One region of the Kribbella sp. NPDC003557 genome, then DNA from elsewhere that is predicted to be linked to it. Evidence: riboswitches for the same ligand, from Rfam matches in the RefSeq annotation. Region 1 holds a riboswitch; each other region holds the start of a gene.
The links. A riboswitch is a leader RNA that binds a small molecule or an ion and turns the genes downstream of it on or off. The one in region 1 is predicted to bind ZMP and ZTP.
Positions count from the first base shown of each region.

Region 2: another riboswitch for ZMP and ZTP. It lies ahead of ABZW60_RS32375 (5-aminoimidazole-4-carboxamide ribonucleotide transformylase); the one in region 1 lies ahead of ABZW60_RS25230 (tetrahydrofolate dehydrogenase/cyclohydrolase catalytic domain-containing protein).
Region 3: another riboswitch for ZMP and ZTP. It lies ahead of ABZW60_RS20945 (glycine hydroxymethyltransferase); the one in region 1 lies ahead of ABZW60_RS25230 (tetrahydrofolate dehydrogenase/cyclohydrolase catalytic domain-containing protein).

Region 1 is NZ_JBEXMY010000006.1:114,940-118,926, reverse strand. It holds gene ABZW60_RS25240 (helix-turn-helix domain-containing protein) at 1-714, opposite strand, end outside; gene ABZW60_RS25235 (phytanoyl-CoA dioxygenase family protein) at 814-1,704, shown strand; gene ABZW60_RS25230 (tetrahydrofolate dehydrogenase/cyclohydrolase catalytic domain-containing protein) at 1,701-2,552, opposite strand; ZMP/ZTP riboswitch at 2,573-2,657, opposite strand; gene ABZW60_RS25225 (nitroreductase family deazaflavin-dependent oxidoreductase) at 2,673-3,092, opposite strand; gene ABZW60_RS25220 (NUDIX hydrolase) at 3,155-3,772, opposite strand; gene prcA (proteasome subunit alpha) at 3,769-3,987, opposite strand, start outside.
Region 2 is NZ_JBEXMY010000008.1:183,478-187,464, reverse strand. It holds gene ABZW60_RS32390 (acetolactate synthase large subunit) at 1-139, opposite strand, end outside; gene ABZW60_RS32385 (CHAP domain-containing protein) at 557-1,081, shown strand; gene ABZW60_RS32380 (class I SAM-dependent methyltransferase) at 1,157-1,885, shown strand; ZMP/ZTP riboswitch at 1,891-1,965, shown strand; gene ABZW60_RS32375 (5-aminoimidazole-4-carboxamide ribonucleotide transformylase) at 1,984-2,889, shown strand; gene ABZW60_RS32370 (MMPL family transporter) at 2,902-3,987, opposite strand, start outside.
Region 3 is NZ_JBEXMY010000005.1:59,653-63,639, forward strand. It holds gene ABZW60_RS20940 (acyl-CoA dehydrogenase family protein) at 1-1,180, shown strand, start outside; ZMP/ZTP riboswitch at 1,195-1,275, shown strand; gene ABZW60_RS20945 (glycine hydroxymethyltransferase) at 1,304-2,752, shown strand; gene ABZW60_RS20950 (DHA2 family efflux MFS transporter permease subunit) at 2,804-3,987, opposite strand, start outside.

The DNA of each region.
Region 1 (3,987 bases):
CGTCGCATTGGTGCGCAGGAGCGCGATCGCCGCCCGGGCCAGCCGGACCAGGTCCAGCGCCTGCGCCGGCCCGCAGGCGTACTGCGCCCTGAAGAGCCGATGCAGATGCCCCGCCGACAGATGGGCCGCCGCCGCCAGCTCCGCGACCGGGACGATCCGCGGACCGGTCCTGGCCCACAGGGCGGCGACGTGGTCCACCATGCGCCGGACGGCATCCGGCATCTCGGCACGGGTCGGTCCGAGCGGAGCGCCGACGAAGACCTCCAGCATCGTCGACACCAGCCGATCGCTCAGTCCGCGGACCGGCGACGGTGCACCGGCCAGATCCAGCACGTAGGCGCACAGCTCCTCGAGCAGACCCGGATCGGACATCGACCGCACCGACGGCCAACCGGCCGGATCGCCGAGCCCGCCGAAGTCGTCGATCTGGAAGTGCACATAGGCGTGCCGCGACCAGCGATCACAGTCCCAGATATAGGCGTCCCGGTGTCCGCGTCGGGCGAGCGCCACCGTCCCCGGGCGCAGCTCGTGCTCGACAGTCGCCTGCCGTACGCCGGCGTCGTCGTACACCTCGGTCCGCCAGAGCGCCGATCCGTGCAGGATCCAGAGCAGCTCGAAGTTCGGCAACCAGCGCGGTCCGTAGGTCGCGCCGGGCGCGTAATCCGCGATCTGGACCAGGGAGTTCACGCTGATCGCCGGTGGTCCCGAGGTCACGAACAGATAGTAAAGCGCGCGGCCGCGACATTGGCGGGGGCCATCGGCCCTGAGACGGTGAACCGGACACCGACACCTGGACCGGACGGAGCCCCGCCCATGCCCTCTGCCACCCGCGTACGTCGCTTCGACGCGGTCACCGACGAGCTGATCGAGTCCTACCGCCGGGACGGCTTCGTCGTCCTCGATCAGGCGTTGTCACCCGGCCAGGTGACCGATCTCCACACCGCGGCCGAGCAACTGTGCCGCGGTGACCTCGGCGCCGTCGGCGGCGTTCCGGCCGCCCGACCCACAGACGCCGAGCCCACAGACGATGTCCTGCGCAGGTTCTTGTGCATCCACCATCCGCACAAGGTGTCCGACGCGGCCCTTGCCGCACTTCACGCCCCCAGCGTGGTCGAGGCGCTCACCGCTCTGATCGGGCCGAACGTGAAGGCGATGCAGTCGATGCTGTTCATCAAGCCCGAGGGCAAGCCGGGCCAGGCGTGGCACCAGGACGAGTTCTTCATCCCGACCAGGGACCGGTCGCTGACCGCCGCCTGGATCGCGCTCGACGACGCGACGGTGGAGAACGGCTGCCTCTGGGTGCTGCCCGGCTCGCATCAACGCGGCGTCATCTATCCCGACCGGGAGCAGGACGACCTCCGCTTCGACTGCACGGTGGAGGCGTTCGACTTCCCGTACTCCGACGACGACGCCGTACCGGTCGAAGTACCGGCAGGATCGGCGGTGATCTTCAACGGCTACCTCTTGCACCGATCACTGCCGAACACCGGCCGGCACGGACTCCGCCGCGCGCTCGCCAACCACTACATGAGCGCGGAGTCGCTGCTGCCCTGGCAGTCCGTGCCGGACGGCGTCCACGTCGGCAAGCACGACTACCGCGACATCGTGATGGTCGCCGGCACCGATCCGTACGCCTACAAGGGCATCGACGACATCGCCCGGCCGCACTCCCGTCCGGACAAGGACGGCGGCTGCGACCGCTAACCCAGCTGCGCCTCGGCGGCGTCGACCGTCTGCTCCAGCAGCAGGGCGATCGTCATCGGCCCGACCCCGCCCGGGACCGGCGTGATCAGCCGGGCGACCTCGGCCGCCTCCGCGAAGTGCACGTCGCCGACGTTGCCCTCGTTGTATCCGGCGTCGACCACCACCGCGCCCGGCTTCAGCCAGTCGCCGCGGACGAACTCCGCCTTGCCGACGGCCGCGATCAGGACGTCGGCGGTCCGGACCAGGTCCGGCAGGTCGCGGGTCCGGGAGTGCGCGTACGTGACGGTCGCGTTCGATGCCAGCAGCAACATGCCGGCCGGCTTGCCGAGGATCGGGCTGCGGCCGATGACGACCGCGTGCGCCCCTTCGAGCGGTACGTCGTACGCCGCCAGCAGCCGCATGATCCCGCCGGGCGTCGCGGACCGGAAGCCGGGGTCCCTGGTGTCATTGAACGCCATCGCCGCGAACGAGCGCATCGTCACGCCGTCGACGTCCTTCGCCGGGTCGATCGCCTCGAAGGCGGCCCGCTCGTCGATCTGTGCCGGCACCGGATGCTGCAGCAGGATCCCGTGCACGGCCGGGTCGTCGGACAGTTTGGTGATCTCCGCGACGAGTTCCTCGGTGGTCGTCGCGGCCGGCAGCACGACGCTGCGCGAAGCGATCCCGGCCTTCTTCGACCGGTTCTGCTTCATCCGCACGTAGGTCGCCGACGCCGGGTCGTCACCGACCAGGACGGTCGCCAGGCACGGCTGCACGCCGTACTGCTCCTGCACGACGCGGGCGCGGTCGGCGGCCTTGGCGACCATCCCGGCCGCGAGATCGGTCCCGATCATCAGATCAGCGGTCATCTGAAGCACTCCTCTGCGTTCGAAGGTGCCCAGGCGCGCGGCGAAGCCGGATGGCAGACCGTTCCCCGGTGGTCGTCCACCTCAGCGCCAGTCGCGGTCCGCTGTCAGGATACCGAGCGCTCAGGCGCGCTTCAGCGCGAGGACCGGGATGGTGCGGATCCCGGCGGTCTTGCGTTCGTAGTCGGCGAAGCCCGGGTAGCGTCGGGCCTGCTCGGCGTAGATGCGGTCGCGCTCGGCGCCGGTCACCTCGCTGACGACGACCTCGTACGTCTCGGTGCCGACCTCGACGGTGCCCTTACCGGCCGCGACGAGGTTGCGGTACCACTCCGGGTTGGTGGGGGCTCCGCCCTTGCTGGCGAAGACGTAGATGACACTCGGGTCGGTCTCGTCGGCCAGGTACATCGTCGGGGCGACGTACTCCTGTCCGCTCTTGCGGCCGTAGTGGTGCAGCAGCACCATCGGAGCGCCCTCGAACTGGCCTCCGACCTTGCCGTCGTTCGTCCGGAACTCCGTGATGACGTTCGCGTTCCAGTCGCTCATATCGTTGTCCTCCGCAGATGTGCTAGAGCAAGCCTGCGTGGTCCAACGCCAGATAGGCGGCATCAATTCCAGTCATCGCACCCGGAGTGCGCAGCTCGGCACGGAACGCGTCCACGGTCAGCTCCACCGGGACACAGTCCTCGGTCTCGTCCAGCTGCTGCTTCCCGTCCGGGCGGCAGCCGTGCGATCGCGACGTACTTGCGGTACGTCGAGGAGGCGCCGGACCACTGCCAGCCGACCACGTCGAGCGTCTCGCAGGTGTAACCGGTCTCCTCCTCGAGCTCCCGTGCACCTGCGAGGGCGACGTCCTCGCCGGGCTCGACCAGGCCGCCGGGCAGATTCGTGACCACGGCATCGGGACCGGCCCGGAACATCCGGATCGTGACGATCCGGCCCTCGGGTGTCAACGGCAGCACGGTCACACCTGCGGTGATCCCGTCGGCGGACTTCGGGCCGAGGACGTCCCAGTCGACCTCGCGCCCGTCCGGCAGCCGGTACCGCCGGAGGCTCACACTCAGGAACCGGTTGAAGCCAGGCTCCTCCCCCACGAGCACCCACGGCCCGGGGTCCCCATCCCGGAACTCTCCCGGAGGCGCCGCGACGGCGCCGGCCGACCGGCCGTCAGACGGCGCAGCCGCCACCTCGTCGGTGGCGGCTGCGTCGTCGAGCTGGTCCGTCACAGGGGACGGTCGGTGTCGGGATCCTCCGGCGGTGCGACCGGTGCGTCGTCCTCCGGCGGGGCGGTCGGAGCTTCGTCGGTCGACGACTCCCCTGACGCCTCGGACTTGCCCTCGCCCTCGGCGGGCTCCGTCGGCGCCTCGGCCGGACGGGACTCGCTCAGGATGCCGGCCAGCGTCTCCTCGGACATCCGCTTGAACTTGCGCACCTGGGACCG
Region 2 (3,987 bases), on a different contig from region 1:
TGTGGCGGATCTGGGTCGAGTCGAGCATCGGGTCGTACGCCGGGAGGATCGCGCCGCCCGGGATGCCGAAGACGGTGTCGACCCCGGCATGTTCCAGTGCGCGGATCAGAGCCTGTGCCCCGGTCAGCTGCTCACTCATGAGTGCCTTCCCTCAGTCAGTCACGCTGTTTTGCCTAAAAAAGCTGCACTGCTCGCGACCGATCCATCCTCGCTTGTGGCCGTTGTCACTGCGCTTCCGGGTCACGGATAGTCGCATTGGCAACAAAAAACCCCTTCCGCCGGGTTGGCTGAAGGGGCGCGCTCGACTCAGTGGTCGCGTCAGTCGGCGCGCCGCACAAGTACGAGGAGAATCGATCGCATGTAGGCATTATTCGCCGACACCCGGCGACCGGGTCAAGTTGGACCCGCCCACGTCCCAGTATCTGGGACGGCCGTCTTACGAACAGCGTGTCGGTAACTTGATGCCGCCGCAATGGCTCTGTGAGGTAAATCAGTCACATACTGAGGATGCGCGCACGAAGGTTTCCACCGCCCCCTCTCCAGATCGGAGTGACCCATGCGCCTCTCGGTACGACTGCTCGTGGCGGCAGTTCTCGTCGCCCTCTGCGGATCACTGTCGCTGACCGCCACCGCGGCCGACACCCGGACGACCATCGTGAACGCCGCCAACGGCGAGATCGGCCAGCAGGAGACGCCGCCGGGCAGCAACTGCAATCCGTACGGACCGTGCGAGGCCTGGTGCGCGCACTTCGCCACCTGGACCTGGCGGCAGGCCGGCATCGACATCCCCAACTACGGCTTCACCGGCGACATCTACACGTGGGGCCAGGGCAAGAGCCGCACCCACGACGGCGACACCGGGATGCAGCCGGGCGACATCGTGCTCTACGGCACCGGTCCCGACAACACCGACACCAGCGTGCACACCGGCGTGGTCGTTGCCGTCGGCACCGACGGGAGGATCACCACGGTCGAGGGCAACTCGGACAACGAGGTGCGCAAGCACGGGCCGTTCGATCCGCAGCACGCCGAGAGCGCCGGTCGCCCCGCCGACATCTACGCCTGGGTGTCCGCGGTCTGATCCCCTGATCGAGCCGGTGCGGAACTCGTCCCCCGCACCGGCTCCCCAACTGCCTGGTCCGCGGCAGGACCTAGCATGCGAAAGGTGACTGACGATCCGTACGGCGACGAGCAGCTGGTGCATCTCTACGACCTGGACAACCCGCCCGGCGACGACCACGCGTACTACCGGGCGCTGGCCGAGGGTGCGACGAAGGTCATCGACTTCGGCTGCGGCACCGGCATGCTGACCCGCTCCCTGGCCACACCGGGCCGGGCGGTGATCGGCATCGACCCGAGCCCGACGATGCTCGGCTACGCGCGCCGGCAGCCGGGCGCCGACGCGGTCACCTGGATCGACGGCGACCACCGGGTGGTGGAGCCCGCGGGCGACGCCGATCTCGTCGTCAGCAGCGGCAACACGATGATGCACGTCGCGGACCACCGGGCCGCGGCGACCGCCCTCGCCGCCGCGCTGCGTCCCGGCGGGATGTTCGCGTTCGAGTCGCGCAACCCGGCGGCCCGCGCGTGGGCGCAGTGGACCAGCGAGGCGACGTACGGCGAACGCGACACGGCGTTCGGACATCTGAAGGAATGGCTCGAGCTGATCGAGATCGCCGGCGGGCGGGTGGTGTTCGACGCGCACAACGTGTTCCCGGACGGCCACGACGCGGTCTACCGCAACGTCTTGTACTTCCGGTCGGCCGAGGAGATCACGACCGACCTGCTGCAGGCCGGATTCACCGACGTGACGATCGACAGCGGGTGGCACGGGCAGCCGCTCACCGCGGACGCGGCGCTGCTGGTCGTCCGGGCCACGAAGTAGTCTGGCCGTACCGCGACTGGCGAGGGTGGATCACCACCAGGGAGCGAAAGTACAGGGCGTCGTCCGCCTGGGCGCCTCCGATCGACTCGGAGGTCCCGATGCGCCTGCGGTACGGAACGAACCCTCATCAGACGGCGACGCTCGAGCACCCGCCGTTCACGGTCGTCGCCGGCGAACCGTCGTACATCAACATCCTCGACGCCCTGACCGGCTGGCAACTGGTGCGGGAGGCCGCGCACACGCTCGGAAAGCCGGCCGCTGCGTCGTACAAGCACGTCTCCCCCGCCGGCGCAGCCATCGGCGAGACGGCGGCGGAGGCATACACCCGGGCCCGCGACGCCGACCCGAAGTCGTCGTACGGCGACTTCGTGGCGGTCTCGCATCCGGTCGACCTCGAGCTGGCCGCGGTGCTGAAACGGGTCGTGTCGGACGGGATCATCGCGCCCGGGTACGACGAGGGCGTCGTCGAGATCCTGGCCGCGAAGAAGCGCGGGACCTACCTCGTGCTGGAGGTCGACCCGGCTTTCGAACCGCCCGCGGAGGAGGTCCGCGAGCTGTTCGGGGTCCGGCTGTCGCAGACGCGCGACGCACGGCCGTTGACCCGGGACCTGCTGGCCGACGAGGTGCCGGACGCCGCCGCGCGTGATCTGCTGCTGGGCATGATCGTCGCCCGGTACACCCAGTCCAACACCGTCGTGTTCGTGAAGGACGGGATGACGATCGGGGTCGGCGCCGGGCAGCAGTCACGGGTGGACTGCACCCGCCTCGCCGGCGAGAAGGCGACGCTGTGGTGGGCCCGCCACTCGGCCGATCCGCTGACCGGCGTGTCGATGGTCTCCGACGGCGCGTTGCCGTTCACCGACAACGTGGTGGAGGCCCAGCGCTACGGCGTCGCGCAGATCGCCGAGCCGGCCGGTTCGATCCGCTCACCCGAGGTCGCGGCAGCCTGTACGGCGGCCGGGATCACCTGGTCCCCGACCGGCGTACGGCTGTTCCGCCATTGATCACGGCACTGATCAGGGGGCCGAGCCGACCTTCTCCCTGGGGGCCGGGGGTGCCGGCGGCGGCCCGCCCTCGAGCTGGATGTCGGGCACGATGCGGTCCAGCCAGCGCGGCAGCCACCAGGCCCGCGGGCCGAGCAGTGTCATCACGGACGGGACCAGGATCATCCTGACGATGCTGGCGTCGATCAGGACGGCCACGGCCATGCCGACCGCCAGCATCTTCACCGTCGGGTCGTCGTCCAGGACGAAGCTCAGGAAGACCACGACCATGATCGCGGCCGCGGTGGTGATCACCCGCGCCGTCGCGCCGATCCCGATCGCCACCGCGCGGTGGCTGTCCCGGGTCGCGATCCAGGCCTCGTGCACCCGGGACAGCAGGAACACCTCGTAGTCCATCGACAGCCCGAACACGATCGCGAACATCAGCATCGGCACGAACGACGGGATCGGCACCTTCTCGTCGATGCCGACCAGCGACGATCCCCAGCCCCACTGGAAGACCGCGACGATCACCCCGTACGCGGCCCCGACCGACAACAGGTTGAGGATCGCGGCCTTCACCCCGATCAGCAGCGAGCGGAACGCGACCGTCAGCAGCACGAACGCGAGCAGCACCACGGCCCCGATCAGCCACGGCATCCGGCCGCCCACCTTCTCGGTGAAGTCGACGTACCCGGCGGTGGTGCCGACGACGTACGTCGGTTCCTTCTGGGCGGGCAGCACGTCGTCGCGGATCCGGCTGATCAGGTCCTCGGTCTCGGCCGACGACGGCGACGTGGTCGGGACGACGTTGATGATCGCGGTCGTCCCGGCGCTGTTCGTGGTCGGCTGCTGGACGGCGGCCACGCCCGGGGTCGTCTGCAGCGTCGACGCGAGCCCGCTGAGCACCGACTGCTTGTCGGCCGGACTCACCGACTCGAGCTGGACGACGACCGTCAGCGGACCGTTGGCCCCCGGACCGAAGCCCTGCGCGATCAGGTCGTACGCCTTGCGGCTGGAGTCCTCGGCCGGGTCGGTACCGGCGTCGAGCTGGCCGAGGTTCATCGACAGCAGCGGGATCGCCAGCACGAGCAGCACCACCGTGGCGGCGATGCCCCA
Region 3 (3,987 bases), on a different contig from region 1:
GCTCGCCAAGGAGTGGATCCCGCAGCTCGCGTCGACCGAGTACGACGTCCGGCGGCTGCCGGTCGGGGCGAAGCGCGGTGTGCTGGCCGGGATGGGCATGACCGAGAAGCAGGGCGGCTCCGACGTCCGGGCGAACCTCACCACCGCGACGCCGGCCGGGGACGTGTACCAGCTGAACGGGCACAAGTGGTTCTGCTCGGCGCCGCAGGTGGACGTGTTCCTGGTCCTGGCGCAGGCGCCGGACGGGCTGAGCTGCTTCGTCGTACCGCGGGTTCTTGCCGATGGCAACCGGAACCCGTTCGCGCTGCAGCGGTTGAAGGACAAGCTCGGGAACCGCTCGAACGCGTCGTCGGAGGTCGAGTTCCACGGCACCATCGGGTACCGGCTGGGTGACGAGGGCGCCGGGGTGCGGACGATCATCGAGATGGTGGCGGCGACGCGGCTGGACTGTGTGCTGGGGTCGGCCGCGCTGCAGCGGCGGGCGCTCGTGGAGGCCGTCTGGCACACGCGGCATCGGTCGGCGTTCGGTGGGTTGCTGGCGGACAAGCCCGCGATGCAGAACGTGCTCGCGGATCTCGCCATCGAGAGCGAGGCAGCAACGGCCCTGGGAATGCGGTTGGCGGCGGCCGTGGACGCTGCGACCGGCGGCGCCGCACAGCAGGCGGCCTTTCGGCGGATCGCTCTGCCGCTCGCGAAGTTCTGGGTGTGTAAGCGGACGCCGTTCATGGTGGCGGAGGCGCTCGAGTGTCTCGGCGGGAACGGGTACGTCGAGGAGTCGGGCTTGCCGCTGCTCTACCGGGAGTCGCCGCTGAACTCGATCTGGGAGGGGTCGGGGAACGTGAACGCCCTCGACGTCCTGCGGGCGCTGCGCAGGCCCGAGTCGCTCGACGCGTGGCTGACCGAGATGGCCGCCGTACAGGGTGCGGACCAGCGGCTGGACGCGGCGGTGAACGACGTACTGCAAGCGCTTGCTGACATCGAGAACGCCGAAGCCGGCGCGCGGCGGCTGGCCGCGCTGATGGCCCTGTGCCTGCAAGCCTCCCTGCTGATCCGGCACTCGACGCCCGAGGTCGCGGACGCGTTCGTGGCGTCCCGGCTGGCCAAGGACTGGGGTGGGGTGTTCGGCACGCTGCCGAGGACGACGCCGTTCCAGCAGATCGTCGACCGCGCGATAGGGTGACTATGCCTTTTCTTTAGGGCAGTCGCGACTGGCGCGCTAGGTGGAGAACCACCGGGGAGCGAAGAACGCGGGCACCGTGCGCCTGGGTGCCGGCGACCCACTGCAACCGCAGGAGAGACAACGATGACTCAACCTTTCGACGCCGCCGCCGCGTCGGCCGCGTACAACAACGCGCTGCAGGTGATCGCCGCGGTGGAGCCCACCATCGCCGGCGCCATCAGGGCCGAGCTGGCCGACCAGCGGTCCTCGCTGAAGCTGATCGCGAGTGAGAACTACGCCTCCCCCGCCACCTTGCTCACGATGGGCAACTGGCTGTCGGACAAGTACGCCGAGGGCACCATCGGGCACCGCTTCTACGCCGGCTGCCAGAACGTCGACACCGTCGAGCAGACCGCGGCCGACCACGCCCGGGCCCTGTTCGGCGCCCCGCACGCCTACGTCCAGCCGCACTCCGGCATCGACGCGAACCTGGTCGCGTTCTGGGCGATCCTGGCCCAGCGGATCGAGTCCCCGGCGCTGGCCGAGGCGGGCGCGAAGCACGTCAACGACCTGACCGAGGACGACTGGACCAAGCTCCGCAAGGCGCTCGGCGACCAGAAGATGCTCGGCATGTCGCTGGACGCGGGCGGTCACCTGACGCACGGCTTCCGGCCGAACATCTCCGGCAAGATGTTCAACCAGCACTCCTACGGCACCGACCCGGAGACCGGGCTGCTGGACTACGACGAGGTGGCCCGCAAGGCCCGCGAGTTCAAGCCGCTGATCCTGATCGCCGGCTACTCGGCGTACCCGCGGAAGGTGAACTTCGCGAAGATGCGCGAGATCGCCGACGAGGTCGGCGCGACCCTGATGGTCGACATGGCGCACTTCGCCGGCCTGGTCGCGGGCAAGGTGTTCACCGGCGACTTCGACCCGGTCCCGCACGCGCACGTCACGACGACCACGACCCACAAGTCGCTGCGCGGTCCGCGCGGCGGCATGGTCCTGTGCCAGCCGGAGTACGCCGATTCGGTCGACCGCGGCTGCCCGATGGTCCTCGGCGGTCCGCTCAGCCAGACGATGGCCGCGAAGGCCGTGGCGCTGGCCGAGGCGCGGCAGCCCTCGTTCCAGCAGTACGCGCAGGCCGTCGCCGACAACGCGGTCACGCTCGCCGAGGGTCTGATGAAGCGCGGCGTGAAGCTGGTCACCGACGGCACCGAGAACCACCTGGTCCTCCTCGACGTCTCGTCGTACGGCATCACCGGCCGGCAGGCCGAGTCGGCGCTGCTCGACGCGGGTATCGTCACCAACCGCAACGCGGTCCCGCGCGACCCGAACGGCGCCTGGTACACCTCCGGCGTCCGGATCGGTACGCCGGCGCTGACCACCCGCGGCTTCGGCGCCGACGAGTTCGACCGGGTCGCCGAGCTGATCGTCGACGTGCTGTCCGCGACGACGCCGACGACCACGTCCGCGGGCGCGCCGTCCAAGGCGAAGTACGTCCTGGCCGACGGCGTCGCCGACAAGACCAAGGCCGCCTCGGCCGAGATGCTCGACAAGTTCCCGCTGTACCCGGGCCTCGAGCTCAGCTGACACACGAAGCAGCGCCCGCTCCCCCGAAGGAGCGGGCGCTGTGTCTTGTGGTCAGGAGTCCTGCACTCCCATCAGCACGTCCTGCGAGGGCTTTGCGGCGCGCTTCGGCATCAGGACGGCCGCGAGGACGGCGCCGGCGACGGCGATGGCGGCGGAGACCCACATCGTGGTGTTCAGGCTGGTGAGGAAGGCGTCCCGCACGGTGTTCGCGAGGTCGGCTGACCCGGTCTTCGCGGCCACCGCGAGTCCGCCGCCGAGGCTCTTCTCGACCGCGTCCGCGGCCTGCGCCGGGAGACCCGTCGTGTCCACGTTGTTCCGGTAGACCGAGTTCAGGACTGTGCCCAGTACGGCGACCCCGACCGTGCCGCCGACCTGGCGGAACGCCTGCAGCAGGCCCGATCCGGTGCCGGCCCGCTCCGGGTCGAGGACGCCGAGCGCCGCGTTCATTGCCTGCGGCATCGAGCACCCGAGGCCGAACCCGACCACGGCGAACCAGATCGCGGTGTAGCCGTACCCGGTGCCGAGGTCGGTGAAGGCGCCGAGCACGAAGCCGACGGCCATGACCGCGAAACCGGTCATCACCACGAGCCGCGTGCCGGCGCGGGCCTCGACCGGTTCGGCCAGCTTGGCGCCGACCGTCATACCGCCGATGAACGGCAGCAGCTTCAGCCCGGTGTGCAGCGCGTCGGACCCGTTGATGCCCTGGAAGTACTGCGGCATCGTGAACAGCAACCCGAAGATCGCGAACACCGACACCGTCAGCAGCACGGCGCCGCCGGTGAAGACCCGCTCGCTGAACAGCCGCAGCTCGATCAGCGGCCCGGTCGCCCGCCGCTGCCAGAGCAGGAATCCGGCGATCAGCACGACGGCCAGCCCGAGGAAGACGACGGTCACGCTGTCACCCCAGGACGTCTCGCCGGCCTTGGTCACGCCGTACACCAGAGCGGCCAGACCCGCACTGGACAAGACGATGCCGGGCCAGTCGATGGCCGGACTGTTCGCGCTGCGGCTCTCCGGGACGAGCAGCGTGACGGCGAGCGCGGCGAGGAACGCGATCGGCACGTTGATGACGAAGATCCACTGCCAGCCGGCGTGGTCGAGCAGCAGGCCGCCGACGATCGGGCCGAGCGGCATGCCGATGCTGTTGGCGACGACGAAGAACCCGATCGCCTTCTTCCGCTCCTCGGCGGTGCGGAACAGCACGGTGATCAGCGACAGCGCGACCGGGACGATCA